Regions from separate parts of the Lentzea sp. NPDC058450 genome, predicted to be linked through region 1. Evidence: riboswitches for the same ligand, from Rfam matches in the RefSeq annotation. Region 1 holds a riboswitch; the other holds the start of a gene.
What was found. A riboswitch is a leader RNA that binds a small molecule or an ion and turns the genes downstream of it on or off. The one in region 1 is predicted to bind cobalamin.
Positions count from the first base shown of each region.

Region 2: linked by a shared signal. The riboswitch ahead of ACFWNN_RS23410 (CbtB-domain containing protein) and the one ahead of ACFWNN_RS18620 (FecCD family ABC transporter permease) in region 1 are both predicted to bind cobalamin.

Region 1 covers NZ_JBHXLO010000010.1:236,395-243,844, forward strand. The annotation lists gene cimA (citramalate synthase) at 1-1,375, opposite strand, end outside; gene ACFWNN_RS18610 (ABC transporter substrate-binding protein) at 1,887-2,870, opposite strand; gene ACFWNN_RS18615 (ABC transporter ATP-binding protein) at 2,867-3,604, opposite strand; gene ACFWNN_RS18620 (FecCD family ABC transporter permease) at 3,604-4,626, opposite strand; cobalamin riboswitch at 4,656-4,802, opposite strand; gene ACFWNN_RS18625 (YciI family protein) at 4,966-5,385, shown strand; gene ACFWNN_RS18630 (3-isopropylmalate dehydrogenase) at 5,456-6,493, opposite strand; gene ACFWNN_RS18635 (S8 family serine peptidase) at 6,769-7,450, opposite strand, start outside.
Region 2 covers NZ_JBHXLO010000015.1:65,101-72,550, forward strand. The annotation lists gene ACFWNN_RS23365 (RecB family exonuclease) at 1-461, shown strand, start outside; gene ACFWNN_RS23370 (thioesterase family protein) at 458-1,228, shown strand; gene ACFWNN_RS23375 (hypothetical protein) at 1,630-2,064, shown strand; gene ACFWNN_RS23380 (phosphoribosyltransferase) at 2,094-2,708, shown strand; gene ACFWNN_RS23385 (antibiotic biosynthesis monooxygenase family protein) at 2,669-2,980, opposite strand; gene hisG (ATP phosphoribosyltransferase) at 2,977-3,837, opposite strand; gene ACFWNN_RS23395 (phosphoribosyl-ATP diphosphatase) at 3,851-4,114, opposite strand; gene ACFWNN_RS23400 (RNA-guided endonuclease InsQ/TnpB family protein) at 4,240-5,445, opposite strand; gene ACFWNN_RS23405 ((2Fe-2S)-binding protein) at 5,531-6,181, shown strand; cobalamin riboswitch at 6,252-6,384, shown strand; gene ACFWNN_RS23410 (CbtB-domain containing protein) at 6,438-6,626, shown strand; gene ACFWNN_RS23415 (CbtA family protein) at 6,637-7,395, shown strand.

The DNA.
Region 1 (7,450 bases):
GGTGCGGCAGCAACGCCTTGCGCAGCGCCGCGTCCAGCGCGTGCACGGGCCCGATCCCCTCGGCCGTGGCGATCACCCGCTCCCCCGCCACGTGCACCTTCACCGTGGCCTCGGACACGATCTCCCCGTCCGACCGGTGGTCGAGCACGACCCGGTAGGACTCCAGCGTGAACGGCGGAGTGTCCAGTTCGGACAGCTCACCGCGCAGCAACAGTTCCAGCGAGGCGTCGGCGGCCTCGAACGACCACCCCTTCGCCTCCAGCTCCTTGACGCGCGCGAGCGCCGTCCCGACCTCCTTCCCCCGGCCGGCCAGGTCGAGCCCGAACTCACGTCCCTTGAGTTCGATGCTCGCCCGACCGGCCATCTCGGTGACCAGCACCCGCATGTCGTTGCCGACGATGTCCGGATCGATGTGGTTGTACAGCTCCGGATCCACCTTGATCGCGCTCGCGTGCAGACCCGCCTTGTGAGCGAATGCTGACGACCCGACATAAGCCTGGTGGGTGTCGGGTGCGATGTTCGCGATCTCGGCCAACGCATGGGAGACGCGGGTGAGCTCGGCCAGCGCCCCGGTCGGGAGCACCTCCATGCCGAGCTTGGTCACGAGGTTTCCCACGACGGCGAACAGGTCTGCGTTACCCGCTCGCTCGCCATAACCATTGGCAGTGCACTGCACATGCGTCGCGCCCGCCTGAACGGCCGCGATCGTGTTGGCCACCGCGCAGGACGTGTCGTCCTGGCAATGGATCCCCACGCGAAAACCGGTCTTCTCCACGACCTCGGCGACCGTGTCGGCGAGGTTCAACGGCAGCTGCCCGCCGTTCGTGTCGCACAACACGACCACGTCCGCGCCACCCTCCACAGCGGACTCCAGCACCCGGAGGCTGGTGTCCGGCGAGAACGCGTACCCGTCGAAGAAGTGCTCCGCGTCGAGGAAGACCCGCCGCCCGTGCTCCTTCAGGAACCTGACCGTGTCGCGCACCATCCGCAGGTTCTCTTCGGTGTCCGTCCGCAACGCGCGTTCGATGTGCCGCAGATCCGACTTGGCCACCAGCGTCACCACCGGCGCCTGCGACTCCAGCAACGCCTTGACCTGCGGGTCGTCCTCGACCTTGATCCCCGCCTTGCGCGTCGCCCCGAACGCGACCAGCTTGGCGTGCTTCAGTTCCAGATCACCGGCCGCCGCCCGCGCGAAGAACTCCGTGTCCTTGGGCAGAGCGCCGGGCCAGCCGCCCTCGATGAACCCGACGCCGAGCCCGTCCAGCAGCCGCGCGACCGCGAGCTTGTCCGTGACGGAGTACGAAATGCCCTCACGTTGTGCGCCATCGCGCAACGTCGTGTCGTAGACGTGGAACTCGTCGGTCGGGCCGGCCATCGGGGTCATCTCCTCATCCGGGCAAACAAAAAGACCCCCCGCGGGATGCGAGAGGTCTGCGCGTCGGGTGCCAGGGGCGGCAACTACCCGACGCGCTCGTCAATAATGATGGCGGTGAACTGAGCCATGTCCGGGATGCTGCCACAGCTCAGCTCGGCGTACCAAGCGACGGGAGGAAATCTCCCACTATCTGGTCACGGGTTCACGCCTGTGACGCGGCACCCAACCGCAGTCGTCAATGCAAGCCATCCACCTGCGAAACCTGGCACGCGATGCCGCAGGCGAGCCCGAACGGGCTGATGCCACCCCGTGAGCCGGTTACGCCGCTCAAGGCGATTGGGGCTTTACCTTGAGGGGGCGGGATGCCAACCTGTCCGGTCCGGCCGGGGCGCTTTCAACCCCGGCTTGTGAAGGCCGCGAACGCATCCCGCCAGAGGCTCAAGGTCAAGCCCCAATCGCACACCCCAGGTCTTTCGTCACGACCCGCGCAAGCACCCTCGCAACCGCAGCGTCAGGACGCCCCGGCCAGGAACTTCGCGAACGCCTCCACCGAAGCCGCGTTCCGAGGCCCCTCCACCAACGCCGCGTAAGGCAACGAGAAGAACTTCTTGCCCTTCACCGCGGGTGAGTTGGACAACGGCGCGAACCCCTCCAGGAACGCCTGCTTCTGCTCAGGCGTGTTCGCCTCCCCGTCCGCGTAGTCCACGATGAGCACCACATCGGGGTTGCGCTGCACGACCGTCTCCCAGCTGACCGTGGTCCAGCTGTCGTTGAGGTCGCCGAAGATGTTGTCCCCACCGGCCTTCGAGATCACGTCCTGGGGCGCGGCGTTCCTGCCGGACGTGAACGGCTGGTCCTGGCCGCTGTCGTAGAGGAACACCTTGGGGCGCGGCTTGCCCTCCATCAACTTCCCGGCCGCGGCGATCTGCTCCTGGTAGGACTTGACGAGCTCCTCCGCCTTCGCCTCGACCCGGAAGATCTTCCCCAGGTTCCGCAGATCCGTGTACAACGCGTCCAGCGCGGGCATGATCCCCCGCTGCTTCCCCACGCCGTTCCGGCACGCCTCGGTCAGCTGGTAGGTCGGAATCCCCAGCCCCTTCAACGCGTCCGGCGTGAACCCGGTGCTCTCGGAGAAGCCGTAGTTCCACCCGGCGAACACCAGGTCGGCGTTGACGCCCTGCACGACCTCCTTGGAGATCTTGTCCGACAGGTGCTTCGACGACGAGAAGTCGGCCTTCCACGGCGAGGTCCGCACGTCGACGGTGTCGACCCCGTTGATCACGTAGCCGGCCATCCGGTCCTTGAGGCCCAGGGCGAACATCATCTCGGTGATGCCCGTGTCGTTGGTGACCACTTTGGACGGAACCGAGTCGAAGGTGACCTCGGCGCCGCAGTTGGTGATGGTGACCGGGTCCGCGGAGGCAGGGGCTGAGGCGACGGTGGCGCCGCAACCGGACACGAGCAGGACCAACGAAGCGACGAGCGCGGTTCTCAAGAAATGACCTCCTGGTCGAACAGGAGCTGGGGAACTCCCGTGGTGGGGTGGCGCACGACGTGTGCGGTGACGTGGAAGACCTTGGCGATCAGCTCGGGCGTCAGGACCTCGTCCGGTGTGCCGGAGGCGACCAGCGCACCCTCGTCCAGCACGTAGAGGCGGTCGCAGTAGGACGCGGCGAGGTTGAGGTCGTGCAGCACGGTCAGCACCGTGACGCCGAGGCCTCGGGTGAGCGACAGCACTTCGAGCTGGTGGCGGATGTCCAGGTGGTTGGTCGGCTCGTCCAGCACGAGCACGCGCGGTTCCTGGGCCAGGGCGCGGGCGATCAGGACCCGTTGCCGTTCGCCGCCGGACAGGCTGAGGAAGCTGCGCGACGCCAGGTGCGCGACGTCGACCGTGTCCAGTGCGGAGGCCACCACGGCGGCGTCGCGGGGTGAGCGGTCGTGCGGCAGGCGGCCCATCTCCACGACCTCGGTGACCGTGAAGTCGAACTCGACCTGCGACTCCTGCGTCAGGGCGGCGAGGTCGCGGGCGACGTTCTGTCGCTTGTGGACGTCCGCGCCGTCGAGCAGGACGGTGCCGGTGGTCGGTTTCAGGGCGCGGTAGACGCAGCGCAACGTCGTGGACTTGCCGCTGCCGTTCGGGCCGACGACGCCCACGACCTCGTCGGCCGCGTGCAGCGTGATGTCCGAGATGATCCCGGCCACGGTGACCTGGTCGACCTCGACGCGCATCAGCGTCCTCCGAACACGTAGGTGCGGCGCCGCATCAGGAAGATGAAGCAGGGCACGCCGACCGCCGCGGTGATGACGCCGAGCGGGAGCTCCTCCGGCGCCGCCAGCATGCGGGCGGCCACGTCGACCCAGACCAGGAACGACGCTCCGGCGAGGGGCGCGAGCGGCAGGACCTTGCGGTGGTCGGCGCCGACGACCATGCGGGTGAGGTGCGGCAGCATCAGGCCGACGAACCCGACCGCGCCGCTGACCGCCACCAGCACCCCGGTGATGCCGGCGGTGACGATGAACAGCTGCGTGCGGAACCGGTTGACGGACACGCCCAGCGTCGTGGCGGTCTCGTCGCCCATCGCCAGCGCGTTCAGCTGCCGGGCGCGCGTCATCAGGTAGGCGACGCCGGCCAGGGTCACGACGAACGCGATCGGCAACTGCGTCCAGGTCGCGCCGCCCAGGCTGCCGAGCAACCAGAACATCGCGCTGCGCGCCGCCTCGCCGTGCGGCGCCTGGAACACCAGCAGCATCGCGACGGCCGAGAACCCGTACGCCAGCGCGGTTCCGGTCAGCACCAGCCGCAACGGTGTGAGCCCTCGGCTCGTGCGTGCGGTGAGGTAGACCAGAGCCGTGGCGCCGAGGCCGGTCACGAACGCCCCGACCGAGAGCGCGTACACGCCGAGCCCGGACAGGACGCCGAGCGTCGCCACGGCCGTCGCGCCGACACTCGCGCCCGACGAGATGCCCAGCACGTAGGGATCGGCGAGGGCGTTGCGGACCATCGCCTGGATCGCGACGCCGACCGCGCTCAGCCCGGCCCCGACGACCGCGGCCAGCAGCACGCGCGGCAGCCGGATGTCCCAGACGATGTGGTACTGGCCGGCGAGGTCGGCCGGGACGGTGCCGCCGGTGAACGCCGCCCACAGCAGGTCCAGGGTGACGTCGAACGGAACGGACACGGGGCCGAGTGCCACGCCCGCGACGATGCTGACGGCGAGCACGCCGACGAGCGCGCTGATCTTCCCGATCACTGATGCCCTTCCCGCAGTCCACGGCAGGAGTTCCTGGTTGCACCGTGCGCGGGTATTCGGGCTCGTCCCTCTCGACAGAGAGACCTACCGTTGCGGGTCAGCGCCGGATTCAGACCGGACTTCCCCCATGCACGACGAAAGCACTCTAACCCGACACGATCACCCGTCCGTGCGACGGCGGACGTGAGGCGCATCTCGGCTGCGACACCGGGCCGCCCGTATGCAAGCCTCTGACCTGCACGAAAAGAAAACTTCAAAAAAGTTCTGGGTGCGTGTCGATCCGGCGGGGCACCCGTTCGACCTCTGGACGTCAACGAACGAGACGCAAGGAGAACCACCGTGAAGTACATGCTGATCATGCGCGCCACCGACGAGGCCTTCGCCAACATGGGCGAGTTCGACTTCGACAAGATGCTCGAGACCGTCGGCGCGTTCAACGAGGAGCTGATCCGGGCCGGCGTGCTGCTCGCCGCCGAGGGCCTCTCCGACCCGTCCGAGGGCGTCGTCGTCGACTACTCCGCCGAGCCCGCGGTCATCACGGACGGCCCGTACGGCGAGACCAAGGAGCTGTTCAACGGCTTCTACCTGCTCAACGTCGCCTCGATCCAGGAGGCGATCGAGTGGGCCCGCCGCATGCCGATGACCGGCCCCGGCTTCAAGACCGAGATCCGCCGCGTGCCGTCGATCGACGAGTTCCCGCAGGACAACGAGTACATCCAGAAGGAGCGCGCGTGGCGTGAGGCCAACGGCCAGCTCTGATCGCGCGGAGAAACGCCGAAGCCCCGGCCGGGAACCATCCGGCCGGGGCTTCAAAACGTCTGAAACGAACTCAGCCCGTGCGCACGTTCGACGACACGAGTGCCGCGAGCCGGTCGCCGATCGCGTAGGTCGCGCCCGGAGACTGGTGGTCGCGCGTCGCCAGGTCGAACGCCACGGAGGCCTCGATCCGGCGCGCCGCCTCGTGCTCGCCGAGGTGGTCGAGCAGCAGCGCGACCGACAGCACGGCGGCCGTCGGGTCGGCGATGCCCTGGCCGGCGATGTCCGGGGCGGACCCGTGCACCGGCTCGAACATCGACGGGTTGCGCCTGGTGACGTCCATGTTCCCCGACGCGGCCAGGCCGATGCCACCCGTGACGGCGGCGGCCAGGTCGGTCAGGATGTCGCCGAACAGGTTGTCGGTGACGATCACGTCGTAGCGGCCCGGGTCGGTGACCATGTGAATGGTCGCCGCGTCCACGTGCTGGTAGGCCACGGTGACGTCCGGGTGCTGCAGCGAGACCTCCTCGACGACGCGCGACCACAACGAGCCGGCGTGCGTGAGGACGTTCGTCTTGTGCACCAGCGTCAGGTGCCGGCGCTGGCGGTTCGAGGCACGCGCGAACGCGTCCCTGACCACCCGCTCGACGCCGAACGAGGTGTTCAGCGAGACCTCGGTCGCGATCTCGTGCGGCGTGTCCTTGCGGAGCAGGCCGCCGTTGCCCGCGTACGGGCCCTCGGTGCCCTCGCGCACCACCACCATGTCGATCTCCGGCGGGTCCGCGAGCGGGCTGCGGACACCGGGGTAGAGACGAGCCGGGCGGAGGTTCACGTGGTGGTCGAGTTCGAAGCGCAGCCTCAGCAGGAGGCCCCGCTCCAGAATTCCGCTCGGCACCGACGGGTCGCCCACCGCGCCGAGCAGGATCGCGTCGTGCTGGCGAAGCTCCCCCAGCACCGACTCGGGCAACAACTCTCCCGTGGCGTGCCAGCGCGCCGCGCCGAGGTCGTAGCGAGTGATCTCGGCCGCCGGAACGACCTCTCCGAGGACCTTCAGGGCCTCAGCGATGACCTCGGGCCCGATCCCGTCTCCTGGGATCACTGCGAGCCGCATCCACACACCTCCCAGGTGTCAGTCCCCAATTGGTGGGACTACTTTCCTCCGCGAAAGGCTACCGGCAACGCGGCCGCTCGCCGCATGCCGGACACCCCTTCGGGGTGTTATCTCCCGTACTGCGGGACACCCACACGGCCCATTCCCACTTTCGAGTGTCACTCGACCGCAGGAAGGGTGTCGCGTCAAGGGGTGACGGGAGGCAGTTCCGGCCCGTGACATGCCGGGAGGCCCGGTTCCAAACGAAGAACCGGGCCTCCCGTAAAACATCCGACCTAGTAGCCGCCCCTGCCCGCCGACTTCACCAGGACGACCGACGCGCGGTCACCGTTGGCGTTGTGGTGGTTGAGGACCAGCAGGCCGTCGGACTTGTCGGCCTTCAGCGACGCCTCGTTCTTGTTGACGACGAGGGCCGTGCCCGGCTTCGCGAGGTAGGAGAGCGCCGCGTCGCCGCCGCCCTGTGCCCACAGACCCGGCTTGAGCGGGTCGTAGGACAGCTTGCGGTCGACCACGTCGATCAGCTTGTTCGCGTTGCCCGGCGCCGGGTAGTAGCCCGCGGTGCCGACGGTGTACGAGACGCGCGCCGAGTCCTTCGACGCGTCGATGCCGAGAGCGCTGAGCAGCACCGGCAGGACGACGACGTTGGTGTCCTGGACGTTCGCGTCGACGTCGCCGAACAGGCCGTTCACGCCCTGGATGTCGACGGTCTCGCCCGTCTTCAGGTCCACGGTGGACGCGACCAGCAGGTCGGTGTCGGTCAGGCGGGTCGCGAACACCTCGAAGTCCGCCGTGCCGTCACCGTTGGTGTCGATGTCGACGAACGGAATGGTGTTCTTGCCCAGGTTGTACCAGTTGCCCCAGGTCGCGACACCGAACGCGAGCAGCGCCTCCTCGGGCTTGCCCTGCGCCTTGGCGAGCGGGGCCGTGGAGGCCGCGCCGACGTAGCGGAGGTCGCCG
Region 2 (7,450 bases), on a different contig from region 1:
AGTCCGAGCTGCCGTCCGGCGTGCTGCTGCGCGGCTACATCGACCGGGTGGACGTCGCCCCGACGGGTGAAATCCGGGTCGTGGACTACAAGACCGGCGCCGCGCCCCGCGAGATCGGCGAGGCGAAGGCGTTGTTCCAGATGAAGTTCTACGCCCTGGTGCTGTGGAAGCTGCGCGGCGTCGTGCCGCGCCAGTTGCGGCTCATGTACCTCGCCGACCGCCAGGCCCTCGCCTACCAGCCGGACGAGTCGGAGCTCGCGCGGTTCGAACGCACGCTGGACGCCATCTGGCAGGCCATCATGCGCGCCGCCCCGACCGGTGACTTCCGCCCCAACCCGAGCCGCCTGTGCGACTACTGCGACCACAAGGCGTTCTGCCCGGCGTTCGACGGCACCCCGCCGCCCTACCCGGGCTGGCCGGAGCCGGACGACACCGAGACCCTCCAGGACCGCGACCGATGACGGCCTTCTACCTGCCGCTGGACGACACCACGTTCCGCGCCACCGAGCACACCGTCGGCCCGTGGGGCCCGGACAGCCAGCACCTGGGCCCGCCCTCGGCGTTGCTGGTGCGCGCGTTGCTCGGCCTCGGCAACCCGTCGTCGGCGCTGGCCCGCGTCACGTTCGAGGTGCTGGGCCCGGTCCCGGTGGCGGACCTGACGGTGTCCACCTCGGTAGAACGCCCAGGCCGTTCCGTGGAACTGCTGGCAGCATCGCTGTCCTACAACGGCCGTGCAGTGCTGACGGCCCGTGCGTGGCGCATCGTCGCCGCGGACACCACCGCCGTAGCGGGAGGCGAAGTGCCTTTGCTGCCACCACCTTCCTCCGCCGTGCCGATGGAGATCCCCGAACACTGGGGAGGCGGCTACCTGGCGGCCGTCGAGTGGCTCTCCGTGTCCGGCGGCATCTTCACGCCGGGCGACGCCCAGGTGTGGGCCCGCCCGCGCGTAGCCGTGGTCGAGGGCTTCGAGCCCAGCCCGGAAGAGCGCCTGTTCTCCGTAGTGGACTCCGCGAGCGGCGTATCGTCCCGTGTGGACATTCGCAAGTGGTACGCCATCAACACAGACCTGACCGTCCACCTGCACCGCCGCCCGGCCGGCGAGTGGGTCGGCATGGACGCGCGCACCACCATCGGCCCGGACGGCGTGGGGCTCGCGACCAGCGTGGTGCACGACGCGGACGGCCCGGTGGGCACGACGGCACAGGCGTTGTTCGTCCGCGAGCGCTGAGTCACGGCGAGGGGATCCGCCGCACCCGCACCCGGCGGTGTGCCCGACAACGCTGACCAGGTCACGCGGTCCGACGCTCACCGCGAACCGGAACAGCGCCGACCGGCTTCCCCTGTCATCCGCTCCGAGTCAGGCTCGAACGCGATGTCGAGTTCGTCCGAGCCATGTCCTCGGGGCCGCCAGACGGAAGATCGGCGCAACCAGTCGGCGGAATTCACTCGACCGGAGCAGAACCATTCCACGTCAACAGATCCAGGCGTGCGGGTACCTCACAGGACGCAACGGGAGTCGCAGCGTCACCACCGTCCACAAAGCCACGACACCCCGCGATCAACCATCCCTCGGCCGGGTTCTACCGCCGCACTCGCGCGGACAGCGAGGGTGGGGAGCGGGGAGGACACATGGCGAGGAAGAACCGCAGGAAGAGAGCCACGTCGTACCTGGTCTTCATCGGGGTCTTCGCGGTCTTCTGCGTCGTCGCGCTCAACCGCGAGAACTACTGGCGTGCCGCGGTGTTCGGTGTCGCCGCGCTGTGCTGGATCGTCGCCGCACGGTTTCCCGTCAAGTGTGCGGTGACAACAAGACAAGGCCTGTCGTGCCGCAACGGCGCCAACGGCGTGCTGTTCGGGTGCAGCCAGGCCGGCCACACGTGGATCAAGTTCCGCGCCCACTTCGGCCGGCACGAACGCGTCCGCGCCGCCGCTGCCCCGGCGAGGACGGCCGCGGTGAGCATCGCCGAGCCGGGGCGGGCCACCGTCCTGTTCTGGCTCACCGTCGTCGCCACGAGCGCGGGTTTCATCTCGATGACCACGGACGTCATCGGCCTGTTCGAGTGACCGCGAGAGGGCGTAGCGTCAGCGGGACTGTGAAGAGGTTCGCGAACCGGCAGGAAGCGGGCCGCGCCCTCGCCGCGCGACTCGCCGAACAGCCCTGGCACGACCCGCTCGTCCTCGGCCTCCCGAGAGGCGGCGTCCCAGTCGCCAAGGAGATCGCGACCCACCTGAACGCCGAACTGGACGTCGTCGTCGCCCGCAAGATCGGCGCGCCGGGCCACCCCGAGTACGGCGTCGGCGCCGTCACGGCCGACAGCGAGCCGATCTACGACCCCAGAGTGCTCCGGGCCCTGAACCTCACCGAGGAACAACTGGGTCACAAGGCCGACGAGGAACGCGAAGAAGCCAGAAGAAGAACGGCGCTCTACCGCGGCGACAGACCGCTGACCATCGCTGGCCGCGACGTCATCCTGGTCGACGACGGCCTGGCGACCGGTGTCACCGCCAGAGCGGCGCTCCACCACATCGCGGGTCACGGCCCGGGCAGCGTCACCCTGGCCGTCCCGGTGGCCGCGAGGGACGCGGTCGAGACGTTCCGGACGCCGGTGGTCGCCCTCCTCACGCCGAGGCACTTCCAGGCCGTGAGCCGCTGGTACGACAGCTTCGATCAGACCACGGACGACGAGGTGCTCAGGGCGCTCTCGTAGTGCGACACCACGGGGAACGGCGAGTAGAAGCGGTGCAGCAGCTCCGACCACCGCGCATAGGTCGGCCCCTGCCGGAACCCCACCGTGTGGTCCTCGACCGAGTCCCACCGCACGAGCAGCAGGTACCGCGCCGGCGTCTCCAGGCAGCGCAGCAGTTCGAGACCGCGGAAGCCCGGCGAGGCGGAGATCAGCTCCCGCGCCTCGCCGAACGCCCACTCGAAGTCCTGCTCGGCACCCGGCAGGACGTCGAGCAGGGCGTGCTCCGTGATCACAGGCGGCAGAACCTGATGTCCGAGGCCAGCACGGCCTTGGCACCGATCGCCGCGAGCGCGTCCATCACGTTGTTCGCTTCCTTGCGCGACACCATCGCCCGCACGGCCGCCCAGTCCGGGTTGGCCAGCGGCGCGACCGTCGGCGACTCGAGGCCCGGCGTCAGCGCGATGGCGTCGTCCAGGATCGAGCGCGGGCAGTCGTAGTCGAGCATCAGGTACTGCTGCGCGAACACGACACCCTGCAGACGGGCGGTGAGCTGCTTCTTCGCCGCCGTGAGCTCGGAGCCGTTGCGGTGGATCAGCACGGCCTCGGACTCGCAGATCGGCTCGCCGAACGGCACCAGGTCGTGCTGGCGCAGCGTGCGGCCGGAGCCCACCACGTCGGCGATCAGGTCGGCCACGCCGAGCTGGATCGAGATCTCCACGGCGCCGTCGAGGCGGATCACCTTCGCGGTGATGCCGCGGGCCTTGAGGTCGCGGCCCACGAGCTTCGGGTACGCCGTGGCGAGGCGCTTGCCCTCCAGGTCGGAGACCTTCCAGTCGGTGCCGCGAGGCCCCGCGTACCGGAAGGTCGACGAGCCGAAGCCCAGCGCCAGCAACTCCTCGACGGAGGAGCCGTTGTCGTCGGCGCCCGAGTCGGCGGCCAGGTCCCGGCCGGTGATGCCGAGGTCGAGGTCACCGGACGCCACGTAGATCGCGATGTCCTTGGGGCGCAGGAAGAAGAACTCGACGTCGTTGTTGTTGTCGAGCACGGTCAGGTCACGCGGCTCGTGCCGCTGCCGGTAGCCGGCCTCGGTGAGCATGGCGGAGGCGCGTTCAGCGAGCGCGCCCTTGTTCGGGACTGCTACGCGCAGCATGTGGAAGTCTCTTTCAGAGGTACTTGTAGACGTCTTCGAGGGTGAGCCCACGGCCCAGCATGAGCACCTGGAGGCGGTAGAGCAGCTGCGAGATCTCTTCGGAGAGCTTCTCGTCGGACTCGTACTCGGCGGCGATCCAGACCTCGCCGGCCTCCTCCAGGACCTTCTTGCCCTGCGCATGGACCCCGGCCTCAAGCGCTGCGACGGTGCCGGAACCCTCCGGCTTGGTGGCGGCTCGTTCGGTCAGTTCAGCGAACAGGGAATCGAAGGTCTTCACGGCACGACATCCTCCCATCCCGCGGACCCCCGTCCACACCGCGGTCGCATCTGTCCCAGGCCGTGGACTTGACTTTCTCCCCAGCTGCAACTGAGGAGCCCCGCCCGACTCACGTCGGACACCATTCAGGTGTGTCTCACGACACAGGATTCCTGCTTCTCCGCCGACCGCGGAAGGGCGGGCCCTCGCCGTCTCACATCAGCTCCACAGGCATCGCCCGAGTCGCCTCGGGCTACGGCTCGACCAGCCGCAAGGATGTTCTTCGCCGCGTTCAGGTCCCGGTCGTGCCGGGTGCGGCAGATCGGACACGTCCAGTGCCGAATGGACAGACCCAACTCGGCCAGCAGATGTCCACAGGCTGAACAGGTCTTGCTGCTCGGGTACCAGCGATCGACGACCACGAGCGTCCGCCCTGCGCGATGCGCCTTGTACTCCAGCATCGCCCGGAACTCACCCCACGCCACGTCGCTGATCGCACGGGCCATCCGCCTGCTCCGAACCATGTTCGCGACAGCGAGATCCTCGATCGCGATGAAATCAGCGCTGCGGACGATGCGACTGCTGGTGCGGTGCAAGAAATCGCGGCGAGCGTTGCCGACCTTGCGATGCGCGACAGCAACTCTTCGCTTTGCTTTGACGCGATTGTTGGAGCCTCGCTGCGTCCTGGCCAGACGCCGCTGGTGACGAGCGAGGTTGCGCGCCTTGCGTTCCAGACACCGGGGATTGGCGATTCGCTGACCGTCGCTCGTGACGATGAAGTCCTTGACGCCGAGGTCCAGGCCGATCATGTGACCGGTGACCGGCAGCGGTTCGGGATCACTGGTGTCCACTGTGAACGTGACGTACCAACGCTGATCGGCTTCTCGTGCGACCACGATCATGGTGGGTGCGAGTCCGCTCAAATTCACTCGATCGAACGACCACACGAAACGCATCGGACCCGTTGTCTTGGCCAGGTGCAGCTCCCCGGCGCGCATGCGGAACGCGGACCGGGTGAAGTGCGCCGACTGCCGACCGTTGCGCGACTTGAAGCGCGGGAACTTCGCGCGCCCGGCGAAGAAGTTCCGACAGGCCGTGTACTGGTGGCGAAGCGTCTGCTGAAGAGGCACGCAGGACACTTCCGACAAGAAGGACAAGTCGTCGCTGCGCTTCCAAGCAGTCAGCGCGGCATCGGTCTCCCGGTACGAGGTGCTCTTGCCCTCGGTGCGGTAGCGAGTCGACCTCTCGGCAAGAGTCTTGTTCCACGCCAGGCGCACGCAGCCAAACGTGCGGTTGAGCATCGCGATCTGATCGGGGTCCGGGTAGGCCCGGCAGCGGTACGCCGTCCTCACAGCGCCAAGCCAGCCGATTGAAATCGCCCCGATTCGGGCCCTCTCCCACCTTCCGGGAAGATTCCACCCCGTAGCGTGAACTTCCGTGTCTGAGTTCGCCGAGGTTCTCGAAGCGCTGCGCCGGGTGCGCGGGATCAACCCGTTCTTCGCCCTCGACGTGGGCCGTCCGGACGAGTCGTGGCTGCCGGGAACGGCGCTGCTCGACGGTCCCGCGCTCAAGACCACCATCGACGCCATCGCGGTCCGCTACCGCGCCGAGGAGCCGAGGGTCGCGGCGAGCCTGTTCTTCCTCAGTTACACGGCCCGGTTGCTCAGCCCGCTCACGGCCGCGAACCTCCCGATCGACGTCCGGCCGGAGAACCTCTGGTGGCAGCACCACCCGCAGAACGGCCTGAGCGTCCGCATCGACGCACCGAGACTGGGCCCGCCGGCCGCCGCGGCGCTCGAACCGGTCGTGGCGGCGATCCAGGCGGTGACGCCGGTGGCGAGCGGGTTGTTGTGGGGCAACGCGATGTCGAACGTCGCGGGCGCGCTCAAAATGGTCGTGCGCGCACACATGCTCACCGCGGAGGAAGCGGAAGAACGGGGCGAACGGCTCATGAGCGCACCGCCGTTCGAACAGGCGGGAGAATTTCTGTCCTTTCCCGGCGAGCTCGGGTTCCGGCGCCGGTCGTGTTGTCTCTACTACCGCGTTGCCGCAGGTGGGAAGTGTGGTGACTGTCCACTCGTGAAGTGAGGAACGCAACAACTCTTATGGCCGGTTGTGCTTAACCGCCGGCTCAACTTACGGTGCACGCGCCGCAGTGACGGGAAGCCGGTGTGAATCCGGCGCGGTCCTCGCCACTGTGACCGGGAAGCGATCCCCGCCGAGCACGTCACTGGTCCCCGCCGGGACTGGGAAGACGCGGGGGCAGCGTTGATCCGGGAGTCAGGAGACCGGCTGCGGCGCCGCTAGGAGAGTTGACCTTCCACGAGGTATGGAGGAGCCCGTCATGACGAGCCCCGCAGCAAGCCTGTCCGCCGTCCGCGTGCCCAAATGGGCCTTCGCCGTCTCACTGCTCGGCCTGATCGTCACGTACCTGGTCCTGCAGGAGAACGGCCTCGCGCTCGGCGCGGGTTCCGAGTTGCTGCACGAGTTCTTCCACGACGGCCGTCACGCCCTCGGCGTCCCCTGCCACTAGATCCACGCAGATGACGACGACGTACAAGTCCATCGCACTACGCGGAGCAGCGGCCGGCGCCATCGCCGGTGTCGCCTCCGCACTGGTGCAGTTGCTGGTGACCGAGATCCCGATCCGGGCCGCGCTCGCGGTCGAGGAGGCTCGCGCACCCGCCGGCGAAGAGGCCGGCCACTCCCACGGCGGCGAGGAGGAACTCGTCAGCCGCGGCGCCCAGGTCGTGGGCGGCATGCTCGGCGTGGTGATCGTCGGCATCGCGGTCGGCCTGGTGTTCGCCACGGCCTACGCGCTGTCGAAGCGCTGGTTCACCGACCGCACGCCGTTCAGCCGCAGCTTCGCCTTCGGTGCCGCGGTCTTCGGCGCCGTGGCACTGCTGCCGTGGATCAAGTACCCGGCCAACCCGCCCGCCGTGGGCGACCCGGAGACGGTGAACTACCGCACCGCGCTCTACCTCGGCGTGGTGGTGGCCGGCCTGCTGATCGTGTGGGGCGCGAGCTGGCTCGCCGAGCAGCTGCGCGCGCAGTCCCAGCCCGTGCGCACGACGGCGGTGCTGCTCGCGGTCGTCGCGGCCACGGCCGTGGTGCTGCTCGCGTTCCCGGCCCCGCCGGACACGATCCCCGCGGACATGCCGGTGAACGTGCTGTGGCAGTTCCGCCTCAGCTCGCTCGCCCAGCTGGCCACGCTCTACGTCGGCATCGGCGTGGTGTTCGGCCTGCTGATCGACCCGGCCGCGCGCAAGGCCAAGGCCGCGCAGAAGGCCGCTGTCGCCTGATGGTGCAGGGGTGGGCGCCCCCCCCGCCCCCCCCCCCCCCGCCCCCCGTGTAATG